DNA from 4 places in the Sodalis sp. RH15 genome. Region 4 is predicted to be linked to each of the others. Evidence: predicted binding sites of a transcription regulator. Region 4 holds the regulator's gene; each other region holds the start of a gene.
What was found. The regulator CRP, encoded in region 4, controls carbon source genes, mostly activating them, when cyclic AMP is high. The targets are predictions, from matches to a motif close to ATGTGANNNNNNTCACAT.

Region 1: a site for CRP is predicted at 1,672-1,689, ahead of gntK (gluconokinase). Genes of this name have one in related genera too.
Region 2: a site for CRP is predicted at 1,210-1,227, ahead of aaeR (HTH-type transcriptional activator AaeR). Genes of this name have one in related genera too.
Region 3: a site for CRP is predicted at 1,693-1,710, ahead of deoC (deoxyribose-phosphate aldolase). Genes of this name have one in related genera too.

The regions. Positions count from the first base shown of each region.
Region 1 covers NZ_CP178738.1:5,903,205-5,906,417, reverse strand. The annotation lists gene edd (phosphogluconate dehydratase) at 1-688, opposite strand, end outside; gene gntK (gluconokinase) at 1,047-1,571, opposite strand; gene metH (methionine synthase) at 1,929-3,213, shown strand, end outside.
Region 2 covers NZ_CP178738.1:916,535-919,747, reverse strand. The annotation lists gene aaeA (p-hydroxybenzoic acid efflux pump subunit AaeA) at 1-570, opposite strand, end outside; gene aaeX (p-hydroxybenzoic acid efflux pump operon protein AaeX) at 578-781, opposite strand; gene aaeR (HTH-type transcriptional activator AaeR) at 1,245-2,171, shown strand; gene tldD (metalloprotease TldD) at 2,345-3,213, opposite strand, start outside.
Region 3 covers NZ_CP178738.1:6,174,952-6,178,164, reverse strand. The annotation lists gene deoR (DNA-binding transcriptional repressor DeoR) at 168-941, opposite strand; gene deoC (deoxyribose-phosphate aldolase) at 987-1,664, opposite strand; gene rbsK (ribokinase) at 1,852-2,778, shown strand; gene fucP (L-fucose:H+ symporter permease) at 2,783-3,213, shown strand, end outside.
Region 4 covers NZ_CP178738.1:813,197-816,409, reverse strand. The annotation lists gene ACL2XO_RS03705 (phosphoribulokinase) at 1-326, shown strand, start outside; gene ACL2XO_RS03700 (OsmC family protein) at 373-780, opposite strand; gene crp (cAMP-activated global transcriptional regulator CRP) at 1,095-1,727, shown strand; gene ACL2XO_RS03690 (YccS/YhfK family putative transporter) at 1,779-3,213, shown strand, end outside.

The sequences.
Region 1 (3,213 bases), 1.1 Mb from region 4:
TAGAGTTGGCGGTACCGTAGAACGTACAGGTGCCGGCGCTGTGATAAGACTCGGCTTCTGCTTCCAGCATGGCGGCCCGGTCAAGCTTCCCTTCCGCATAGAGCTGCCGGACCCGGACTTTTTCCTTATTCGGTAAACCGCTGGCCATGGGGCCGGCCGGTACAAACACCGCCGGCAGATGGCCGAAAGATAACGCCGCCATCACCAGGCCCGGGACTATCTTGTCGCAGATACCGAGATAAAGCGCCCCGTCGAACATATTGTGGGATAAGCCGATGGCCGCCGACATGGCGATGATTTCGCGGCTCATGAGCGAGAGTTCCATCCCGTCCTGGCCCTGGGTAACGCCGTCGCACATGGCCGGAACCCCGGCCGCCACCTGGCCTACCGCGCCGGCGCTATGCAAAGCGGCTTTCAACCGTTCCGGATAATGTTCATAGGGTTGATGGGCGGACAGCATGTCGTTATAGGCGGTGATAATGGCGATGTCATTATGGGTCAGGCTTTTCAGCGCGGCTTTATCGTCGGGCTGGCAGGCGGCAAAACCATGGGCCAGATTGCCGCAGGCCAACTGGGCGCGGTGGACCGTTTTGGTGCGCGCATCGTCGATGCGCGCCAGGTAAGCGGCGCGGGTGGCAGTTGAACGGTCGATGATACGTTGCGTTACACGGGCTACGGTAGGATTCATACATGCCTCACTTAAGATTGAACGGTTCAGGGCCGCCCTCGCGGGCAGCGCTGAACAACAGAATTTGTGGTCCGACGGCACATCAGGATGCTTTACGCTTTTATTATTAAAATCGGTCGTTGGCGGAACCGTCTGATGGCGCTGTTATCGGTCGGCCCCCAGTAAGGCCGGGTCTTTTGTCGCTTTTAACCGAGGTGCAAATTGGCATACCTCGATGTTGAATCGTTTCAGCTACGCAGAACTTAAAAAGCCGGATGCCAAAAGTCGGGCTCATCCGGCCTGTGTGAATGTAAATCCTTTACATCCTTTGAAGAAACCGCGGTTCCGGCAACGTCGGTCGCCGGCTTCAGCCGGCGTTTTACTGATTAAACTGCCGGATATAATTCAAGGTATCGTCAATCACTTTTTCCACCGGCTGGGCGATATTGACGACGAATACATCGGGTTCGTCCGCACCGGGTTCTTCCAGAGTATCGAATTGGGTCACCAGCATCTCGGATTTGAAAAAGTGGCCTTTACGGGCCTTCATGCGTTCTTCAATTACCTCGAAGCTGCCCTTGAGATAGATGAAGGAGAGATTGTCATTGCCCTGCCGCAGGCGATCGCGATACCGCTTTTTCAGCGACGAACAGACGATGATGGAGACCGCGTTGGTGCGCTGCATGGCGAAAGCGGCATCGTTAATCGCCGCCAGCCAGGGCGCGCGATCATCATCGTTTAACGCATGGCCCGCCGCCATTTTTTCAATGTTGGCGCGGGGATGGAGGAAATCGCCATCCAGAAACGCGGCCGAAAGCTCGCGGGCCAGGGCGCTGGCTACAACGGATTTGCCGCTGCCTGAAACGCCCATTAAAACGAAGATATGGTTGGATGTAGTTGTCATCGTAGGGCTCCGAGGCCTGCTAAAGTTCATTGATGTTACCGGTAACATTATGCGTGTTTTTTTATCGGTTTCTAGCGGCATCAACGACTTTTATTTTCTTCTGTGATCGACATCAAATTATAAGGGCATTATGAAACATAACTTTTACATTAAGTGGCGTTTTTTTAAACTGTCAGCCGATAACTGAAAAAGTCTCATGAGCCGCCATCTTCGCTCCCGCTTAACTTATGTTAGGATGTTCTGCCTGTTTTGGCTCAATTTTAGACGCTCTACCCTGGATAATTCGGGTTGCAGGAAAGCGACGCACCTGCAGCTTGAAGTATAACGGGTATATTTTTCTGCGGTGGATGGGTAATAGTGAATAATCGAACTGACGGACTTCGCCGGCAATTGGCCCAGCGCATCATGGTGCTGGACGGCGCCATGGGCACCATGATCCAGAGCTACCGGTTGGAGGAAGCGGACTACCGGGGCGAGCGCTTTGCCCAGTGGCCAAGCGATTTGAAGGGCAATAACGATTTGCTGGTGCTCAGCAAGCCCGAGGTGATTTCCGCGATTCACTACGCCTACCTTGAAGCGGGCGCCGACATTCTGGAAACCAATACCTTCAACTCCACCGCCATCGCCATGGCCGATTACCAGATGGAGTCGCTGGTTGGCGAGCTTAATTTCGAAGCCGCCCGGCTGGCACGCCAGTGCGCCGATGAATGGACGGCGCGCACTCCGGATAAACCGCGTTATGTTGCCGGCGTCCTGGGCCCCACCAACCGCACCGCCTCGATTTCCCCGGATGTAAATGATCCGGCGTTCCGCAATGTGACCTTTGATCAGTTAGTAAGTGCTTACAGAGAGTCGGTGCACGCATTGGTTGAGGGGGGCGCGGATTTGATTATGGTGGAAACCATTTTCGATACCCTCAACGCCAAGGCGGCTATATTCGCCATTGAAACCGAATTTGAAGCCATGGGCGTAGAGTTGCCGGTGATGATTTCCGGCACCATCACCGATGCCTCGGGACGGACGCTTTCCGGCCAGACCACGGAAGCCTTTTACAACTCCCTGCGGCACGTTAAACCGCTGTCGTTCGGTTTGAACTGCGCCCTTGGCCCGGATGAGCTGCGGCAGTATGTCGCCGAGCTGTCCAGGATTGCCGAGTGTTACATCAGCGCCCATCCCAATGCCGGATTGCCCAATGCCTTCGGCGAGTACGATCTCGGCCCCGATGTTATGGCCAGGCAAATCAAGGAGTGGGCCGGCGCCGGTTTTTTGAATATCGTCGGCGGCTGCTGCGGCACCACGCCGGAGCATATCGCCGCCATCGTCCGGGCCATTGAGGGCATACCGCCGCGCCAGCTGCCGGATCGGCCGGTGGCCTGCCGCCTGGCGGGGCTGGAACCCCTTAATATCGACAAAGACACCCTGTTTGTGAACGTGGGCGAACGAACTAATGTCACCGGCTCTGCGCGCTTCAAACGCCTGATAAAAGAAGAAAAGTATAATGAAGCCCTGGCGGTGGCCCTTCAGCAGGTGGAAAGCGGCGCCCAGGTTATCGATATCAACATGGATGAGGGCATGCTGGATTCCGAAGCCGCCATGGTGCGTTTTCTGAGCCTGATCGCCGGAGAGCCGGACATCTCCCGCG
Region 2 (3,213 bases), 100 kb from region 4:
CGAATTTCGTTTCACCAGGGCCACCGACACCGTGCCGCGGGTAATGAATTCACCGGCATGGACACTGAGATTGGTTACCCACCCTTCCGCCGGTGCGCGGATAATGGTGCGATCCAAATCGATTTTCGCCAGATCGCGGGCCGCCACCGCCTTGGCGAGCTGATGGCTTACGGTGATGAAATCGTTATTGGCCTGATCGATCAATTCCTGCGACATGGCGTTGGTGCCCAACCGTACCCGCCGTCCCGCCTCGCGGCGTTTTTCATTCGCCAGCGCCTGATAATAATCCACATCGGCCTGCGCCTCATCCAATGCCTGCTGATAGCGCGGCTGATCCACCACAAACAACACTTGTCCTTGCTGCACCAGCTGATTGTCGCTCACCCGAACGTCGGTGAGCAGGCCGCTGACATCCGGTGCAATGGCTACCACATCGGCGGTGAATTTAGCGTCTCTGGTCCAGGGGGATTCGGTATAAAACACCCAAGCTCGGAAAATAGCGATGGCGGCGATCAGGACCAATAGCAGGGTAATCGCGACTCTGATTATTTTTGTTACAACAGTTTTCACAGCGGCCTCAGACGAAAAGACAAGAAATCAAGTAGTACGTGCAGCAGTACAAGGCGGTATTAAACAGGGCGGGATGCCAGACAAAATCATAGATACCCGTCGGCTGTAGTAACAGGCGCAGCAGGAAAAACAGCGCCATGGACACCAGCAATTCAAAAAATACCGGCGGAAACGACAGGCCGAATATCACCATAACCGGGAGCAAACTCATTACTTTTCCTTAACTTTCCTTCAACCCTCTCCGGCAGACCGGATCAATGTTGACCTCTCATGCGGATTAACCCGGCCCACAGGAATTTTTCACCCGTACTACACAAGGTTAGTCAAAAGCGGGAAGTTTATACCCTAAATAATTCGAGTTGCAGGAAGGCGGCGACGCAGCGAATCCCCAGGAGCTTACTTAAGTAAGTGACGAGGGTGGGCGAGGAAGCCAACATACCTGCAACTTGAAGTATGACGGGTATACCGATGGATATTTTAGATAGACATAATAGGGTTAGACAGATGGGCAGCATCGCATCCCAAATGTAACTGTTTATTAAAAGGCAATAAAAGTAAGGAATATGCAGGGATGCCGCTGTGCGATCTGGTGAACCGATAGGTATATAATAGTCCCGGATGTATAGGATTTTCAACTTTACGTGATCTAAATCACTTTTAACTCAGAGTAAATAATGGAAAGACTTAATCGGATGCGGGTGTTTGCCAAAGTGGTGGAAGGCGGGTCCTTCACCGCCGCGGCCAGACAGCTGCAAATGAGCGTGTCGTCCGTCAGCCAGATCGTGGCCAAGCTGGAAAGCGAGCTGCAGGTCAAATTGATGAATCGCAGCACCCGCAGCATCGGCCTGACGGAGGCCGGCAAAATTTATTACCAGGGATGCCGCCGCATGCTGATTGAGTTTAACGAAGTGCATGAGCAGCTTTACGCCTTTAATAACACCCCCATCGGCACGCTGCGCATCGGCAGTTCATCCACCATGGCGCATAACGTTCTCGCCACCATGACCGCCGAGATGCTCAAAGAGTATCCCGGCTTGTCGGTTAATCTGGTGACCGGCATCCCGGCGCCGGATATTATTGCCTACGGGCTCGACCTGGTGATTCGGGTCGGGGCGTTGCAAGATTCCGGCCTGTTTTCAAAACGGCTCGGCGCCATGCCGATGGTGGTATGCGCCGCCAAGAGCTATCTTGCCGCCCATGGCGCTCCGGAGAAGCCCGGTGATATGGCGAATTTTTCCTGGCTGGAGTACGACGTCCGGCCGGACAGTGAATTTGAGCTCATCGCGCCGGAAGGCATTACCCTCCATCTGGCGCCCCAGGGCCGTTTCGCCACCAACGATTCCCAGACCCTGGTCCGCTGGCTCACCGCCGGCGCCGGCATTGCCTATGTGCCTATCATGTGGGTGCTGGATGAAATCAAGCGCGGCGACGTCGAGATCCTGTTCAACCACTATCTTTCCGATCCGCGCCCGGTATATGCGGTTTATACCCAAAAGGACACACTGCCGCTGAAGGTGCAGGTGTGCATTAACTATCTGCAGGACTACTTTAAAAACGTCGCCACGGTCTATCAGGCATTCCGTCAAGATAGTAATACTTAAATAGGGAGAGGCCCGCCGCCACCGAGCTTGAAATGAACGTGTTAAAGGGAGAGCGCCCCATGGCTCGGTAGGCCCGCGATCGCCGATCGTGCAACGAGCCGGTTAAAGGTATACCGTGCCGATGGCCGCCGGAGCACACAAAGCAGCCCCGGCCCGCCGCACCGGGCCAAACCTCAAGCGGTGCCGCCCACGGTAAGCTTATCCAGCTTCAGCGTCGGCTGGCCAACGCCCACCGGCACGCTCTGTCCTTCCTTACCGCACACGCCGACCCCTTTATCCAACGCCAAATCGTTGCCCACCATGGAAATCTGCCGCATCGCCTCGATGCCGGAACCGATAAGCGTCGCCCCTTTCACCGCGCTGGTGACCTTACCCTTTTCGATCAGATAGGCTTCCGACGTGGAAAAAACAAATTTGCCCGAGGTGATATCCACCTGGCCGCCGCCGAAATTCGGCGCATACAGCCCATATTCAACGCTGGCGATAATATCCTCGGGCGTTGACTGGCCGGCCAGCATATAGGTATTGGTCATACGGGGCATCGGCAAATGGGCATAGGACTCGCGCCGGCCGTTACCGGTAGGAGGAACGCCCATCAGCCGCGCGTTCAATTTATCCTGCATATAGCCTTTAAGAATTCCGTTTTCAATCAGCATATTATACTGGCCCGGCACCCCTTCGTCGTCGATGGCCAACGAACCGCGCAAACCGGCCAGCGTGCCGTCATCCACCACGGTGCACAGCGGAGAAGCCACCAGCTTGCCCATTTGGCCGCTGAATACCGAACTGCCGCGACGGTTAAAATCCCCTTCCAGGCCGTGACCCACCGCTTCGTGGAGCAATACGCCGGGCCAGCCCGCGCCCAGCACCACCGGCATGGCGCCGGCGGGCGCCGAGACGGCGGACAGATTCACCAGCGCGACGCGCACCGCTTCCCGCGCCCAATTGTCCGCACGCACATCGCCGCCGTCGTCCGCCAGGAAAAAGTCATAACCGAAACGGCCGCCGCCGCCGCTGGATCCGCGCTCGCGTTTACCATCCT
Region 3 (3,213 bases), 840 kb from region 4:
TTTTGCCGAAAATCGGCGCGGTCTCCCTTTAACACGCTCGGTACAGCTTCGGAGTTGGCGGGCTTACCGCGCCATGGGGTGCTCGGCGGCCACCAGATGGCCGCTACGACCCCATTGTCACGGTCTCCCTTAACACGCTCGGTACAGCTTCGGAGTTGGCGGGTTCGTCAGTCTGGCTGATAGATCAAGGCGATATTATGCTGCTGGCAGTAGTCGTGGAATTTGCGCGGGGGGGACTGATCGGTGATAAGGGTGTCGAAGAGGGTTAGGGTGCCGATGCAGGCGGGTTTGATATTGTCGAACTTGCTGTGATCGGCCACCAGAATTCCTTGCTGCGACAGGGATAAAGCGCGGTGCTTCATGGTGAGCTCATCAAAATTGAAGCAGGTCGCACCGTAGTGAATATCTATCCCGGCGGCGGAAATAAACGCCTTGTCGGGACAGATGTTATCCAGAATGGAATATTGGGTCAGTGGAGTGAATATGCAGTTGGCCGGATGGAATTCACCGCCGCACAGTATGACTTTGCAGTTGGGCAGATCCTGCAATGCCAGGAACGTATTCAGCGAGTAGCAAATGCCGGTGAATGCCAGGTCTTGGTTGATGGCGTCGATAATGAATGGCGTGGTGGTTCCGCAATCAAAAAAAACCGTGTCGTCTTTTTCAATCATTTGGGCCGCCATACGGCCGGTAATGCTTTTTTCTTTAACGTGCTTGGCTTTTTGATCCGACACAAAGTAGTGGGTGACTGAGCTGTTTTTCGGATCGTTGACGACATATCCCCCCAGCAGAACCACCTGCGCCGGCTCGGCGCTGAGATCGCGGCGGATGGTCATTTCTGATACGCCCAGCAGGACGGCGGCATCCTTCAGATGGATTTTGTCTTCCCGCTTTAAAGCCTGTATCAGCCTGTTAATCCTTTCTTCGCGCCGCGTTTCCATAGTGTACCCTGCGTCAATTGTTCCAATGTTCGCCGGTGTGAACAGTCAATATTTGCCGGTGGCTGCTGCGCCCGTCACAATACTTACCCCGGAACTGGTGCCGATACGGGTGGCGCCGGCCAGTATCATGGTTTGCGCGGTCTGACGATCGCGAACGGCGCCGGATGCCTTGACGCCTACGTCCGCCCCAACGGTCTGCCGCATCAGCCTGACGTCCTGTTCCCGGGCGCCGCCGGTGCTAAAACCCGTGGACGTTTTCACAAAGGCCACCTTAAGTTCGCGGCAAATCTGGCAAACTTGCACGATCTGCTCTTCGCTCAACAGGCAGGTTTCCAATATAACCTTCAATGGTGTGGCGGCGCAAACCTGGTGCACTGCCTGTATATCGGCGGTTACCGCGTCGATTTTCCCGCTTTTCAGCCAGCCGACGTTAATCACCATATCGATCTCCCCGGCCCCGGCTTCGATGGCCGCTTTTGCTTCAAAAGCCTTGGCGGCGGTCAGGCCGGCTCCCAGAGGGAAACCCACCACCGAGCACACTTTAACGTCGGTTCCCTGCAGCGCACGGGCGGCGAACGGCACATAACCGGAATTTACGCAGACGGCATAAAAGCCATACTGCTTTGCTTCTTCGCATAAAGCGGCTATTTGCGCCTCGGTGGCGTCCATCGCCAGCAGGGTGTGATCGATATATCGGGGAAAGTCGATTTCTGTTTTGTTCATGAGTGCGTCCTCGTGAGGGATGATGTTAATGTGAAAATAATAACATTATCTAACACCGTTATATAGCCATTTGTCCGTTAATTTTTCTCATGAGATGTGATAGGTGTCATATTATTAACATTTATGGGTTGATAATGTTAGCGTAGTAACATTGAATGCTATGAAAACATTAGAGAGGCAAATGATTATGGATATAGCGGTTATTGGTTCCAACATGGTGGATCTGATTACCTATATCACCGAGATGCCGAAAACCGGGGAGACGCTTGAAGCCCCGGATTTTGAGATCGGTTGCGGCGGTAAAGGCGCTAATCAGGCGGTGGCGGCAGCCAAACTGGGCGCCGGCGTGATGATGATGAGTAAGGTCGGCGACGATCTGTTCGCCGACAATACGGTAAATAACCTGCGCCGGTACGGCGTAGATACCCGCTATGTTGAGAAGGTGCCGGGGGTTTCCAGCGGAGTGGCGCCGATTTTTGTTGATCGGGATTCACATAATCGCATCTTGATCATTAAAGGGGCCAATAACCATTTGACGCCGGCGGATGTTGACCGTGCGGCGGAGCAGCTCAAGGACTGCAAGGTGATTATCCTGCAGTTGGAGATTCCGCTGGCGACGGTGTATCACGCCATCGACGTTGCCCGGCGGCTTCATGTGCCGGTGATTCTTAATCCGGCGCCGGCCAGCCGGGAGCTGGATATTGCTTATGCCTGCCAGTGCGATTTTTTCATGCCTAATGAAACGGAGCTGGAAATCCTGACCGGTATGGCGGTGGACAGCGAAGAGCATATCCTTGCCGCCGGCCGCTCTCTGCTCTCCCGGGGGCTGAAAAACCTGATTATCACCATGGGACACCGCGGCTCGGTGTGGTTGACCGGCGACAGCGTCCACCGGGTGGATGCGGTGCCGGTACAGGCCGTGGATACCAGCGGCGCGGGCGATGCCTATATAGGGTGTTTTGCCCATTACTATGTCGGCAGCCAAGACGTGAAGCAGGCTATGACATATGCCTCGGCCTATGCCGCATTCAGCGTACGGGGCAAAGGCACCCAGCGTTCCTATGCCGACGCCGCCCAGTTCCATGATTTCCTCGCCACCTTACATCAGGAATAACATCATGCACCACAATACGGTACAAATGCCTGACGGCTATCTGAATAAAACACCGCTGTTTCAGTTTATCCTGCTGTCTTGCCTGTTTCCTTTATGGGGCTGTGCGGCCAGTTTGAACGATATCTTGATTACCCAATTCAAAACGGTGTTCGCCTTAAGCGATTTCGCCAGCGCGCTGGTGCAAAGCGCGTTTTACGGCGGCTACTTTCTGATTGCCATTCCGGCCTCGATGGTCATTCGCAAAACCAGCTATAAAGTGGCCATTATGACGGGCCTGTCGCTGTATATCATCGGCTGCGTGCTGTTTTATCCTGCGTCTCATATGGCCACCTACACCATGTTCCTGGCGGCGATTTTCGCCATCGCCATCGGCTTGAGCTTTCTGGAAACTGCGGCCAATACCTACAGTTCGATGATCGGTCATCGCGACTATGC
Region 4 (3,213 bases):
CCGTGGTGCGATCGATGGAAGACTATATCAACTACATCACACCGCAATTTTCCCGTACCCATATCAATTTTCAACGGGTTCCCACGGTGGACACGTCCAACCCCTTTGCCGCCAAGGCCATCCCTTCGCTGGACGAAAGCTTTGTGGTAATTCACTTTCGCGGCCTGGATCATATCGACTTTCCCTATCTGCTGGCGATGCTGCAGGGGTCGTTTATTTCCAATATCAATACGCTGGTGGTACCGGGAGGGAAAATGGGGCTGGCGATGGAACTGATCATGGGACCATTGGTAAAGCAGCTACTGGAAGGCAAACGCATTGAATAAACCGGGCGCGGCCGGAGCGTCGCGCCCGCGGTAACGCATCCGTCATTCAGGACGGCAAACGCACTTCAAAACTATGGGTAACGTTCACGGATTTGCCGAGCATCAAAGACACCGAGCAATACTTTTCCGCTGACAGCTCCACCGCCCTTTCGACGATTTTGTCGGTGAGCCCCGTGCCGGAAACTATGAAGTGTAAATTAATATGGGTAAATAACCTCGGCGCTTCGTCGCGGCGTTCAGAGGTCAGCTTGACTTCGCAATCACGCACATCCTGACGCCCTTTTTGCAGAATCGATACCACGTCGATGGCGCTGCACCCCCCAGCCGCCATAAGTACCATTTCCATTGGGCTGGGCGCTTTTTCCCCTGCGTTGCCATCCATCAAAATCTGGTGGCCGGAGGCGGATTCACCTATAAAAGACAGACCTTCGACCCATTTTACTCGTGCTTGCATTATGATGACTCCAGATAAAAAGTTTTTCCTGCACCCTACATTTTTATTGGAAAGGTGGCAATGTTACCTAACATACTTCATGCTGATGCAAGACAACAGAAGACACTGCTTCAAACCTATGCTAAAAACAAGGCTGGATCGACCTCATGATAATGAAAGGGCAAGAGAGCGATCGGAACATCACTAAAACCAGACCCTAATAAGTTCCCTAACGTCGCTCCGTTTACAACGGAGATGGATCGATAAAACAGCGCCGTAATAGGGAATACGATGTCCTGAACAAGGACAGCGATGACAAAAGAGGATAACAGCGAATGGTTCTCGGCAAACCGCAAACAGACCCGACTCTCGAATGGTTCCTGTCTCATTGCCATATTCACAAGTATCCATCGAAGAGTACGCTAATACATCAAGGCGAAAAAGCTGAAACACTTTACTACATCGTCAAAGGCGCCGTCGCGGTGCTGATAAAAGATGAAGAAGGTAAAGAGATGATCTTGTCCTACCTTAACCAGGGGGATTTTATCGGGGAATTGGGCTTATTCGAAGAAGGCCAGGAGCGCAGCGCCTGGGTTCGTGCGAAAACCGCTTGTGAAGTGGCTGAAATTTCTTATAAAAAATTCCGGCAACTGATTCAGGTGAATCCGGATATCCTGATGCGTCTGTCGGCGCAGATGGCCAGCCGCTTGCAGGTCACCTCGGAAAAAGTCGGTAATCTGGCGTTTCTCGACGTCACGGGACGTATCGCGCAAACCTTGCTTAATCTGGCGAAACAACCCGACGCCATGACCCACCCCGACGGCATGCAAATCAAGATTACCCGCCAGGAAATCGGCCAGATTGTCGGCTGTTCCCGTGAAACGGTGGGCCGTATTCTGAAAATGCTGGAAGATCAAAATCTCATCTCCGCACACGGCAAGACCATTGTCGTTTACGGTACGCGTTAAACGTTAATCAAACAGGCGTGGTACTCTGTGCCACGCCTGCTTGTTGGCAGCATGTGGCGTCGACTGATCTATCACCCCGAAGTCAACTATGCCTTGCGGCAAACCATCGTGCTTTGCCTGCCGGTGGCGATAGGGCTATTGTTCGGCAGCCTGCAGAACGGCCTGCTGTTCTCCCTGGTGCCCGCCTGTTGCAACATCGCCGGCCTGGATACCCTGCATAAACGCTTTTTTAAACGCCTGGCCATCGGCGGTACGCTGTTCGCCGTCAGCAGCGTACTGATCCAGTGGCTGCTCTTTGTACACGTACCCTTGCCCTTTATCATGGTGGGCCTGGCGCTGGTGCTGGGCGTCACCGGTGAAATCAGTCCGTTGCACGGGCGGTTATTACCCGCCTCCCTTATCGCCGCCATTTTTACCCTCGGCCTGACCGGCAACGCCCCGGTGTGGATCCCGCCGCTGCTGTATATCGCCGGTACCGCCTGGTACGGGCTGTTTACCGGCCTGTGGTTCCGATGGCTTAAAGAGCAGCCGATGCGGGAAACCCTCAGCCTGCTCTATAGAGAGCTCGCGGATTATATCGAGGCGAAATACAGCCTGCTGACCCAGCATACCGACCCGGAAACCGCCCTGCCGCCGCTGTTTGCCCGGCAGCAGCGGGTGATTGATCTGATTGCGCAAATTTACCAGCAGCTGCATATGCTGTCGGCCAACCATCAGCTTCAGTACAAACGTCTGCTGCGGACATTTCAGGTGGCTCTGGACCTGCAAGAGCATATCGCCGTCAGTTTGCATCAGCCGGACGAAGTGCAGAAGCTGGTGGAGCAGAGTCACGCTGAAGCGGTGATCCGCTATAATGCCCAATTGATTGCCGCCCGGCTGCGGGTGGTAGCGGACGATATTCTTTATCATCGGTTATCGGGCCGTTTCACCATGGCGGAAGCCCTGTCGGCGGTGGAAAAAATTGCCCAGCGAAATCCGGATAATCCGGTGGGGCAATTTTGTTTTTATCACTTCAGCCGCATCGCCCGGCTGCTCAGGACGCAACGTCCGCTCTACCGGCGGGATATCATGGCGGATAACCAGCAACGGCTCTCTTTCTGGCAGGCGCTGCGCAGCTACTGTTCGCTCAAATCCATGGCGCTGCGCAACGCCGCCCGGCTGGGCATTATGCTGGCCATCGGCAGCAGCCTGGGACTGGTGTTCAACCTGCCTAAACCCTACTGGATTCTGATGACGGTGATGTTTGTCAGCCAGAACGGCTATAACGCCACCCGGGTACGTATCCAGCATCGGGCGCTGGGAACCTTGGCCGGCCTGGTTATCGCCGCCGCGACCCTGCAGCTCCATCTGGGGGACGGCACGGTTTTATTGTTTATGCTGGTGGTGACCCTGGCGGCTTACCTGGTTTTGCGGAAAAATTACGGCCTGGCGATGACCGGCTTCACCGTAACCGCCGTTTACACCCTGCAGCTATTGTCCCTGAACG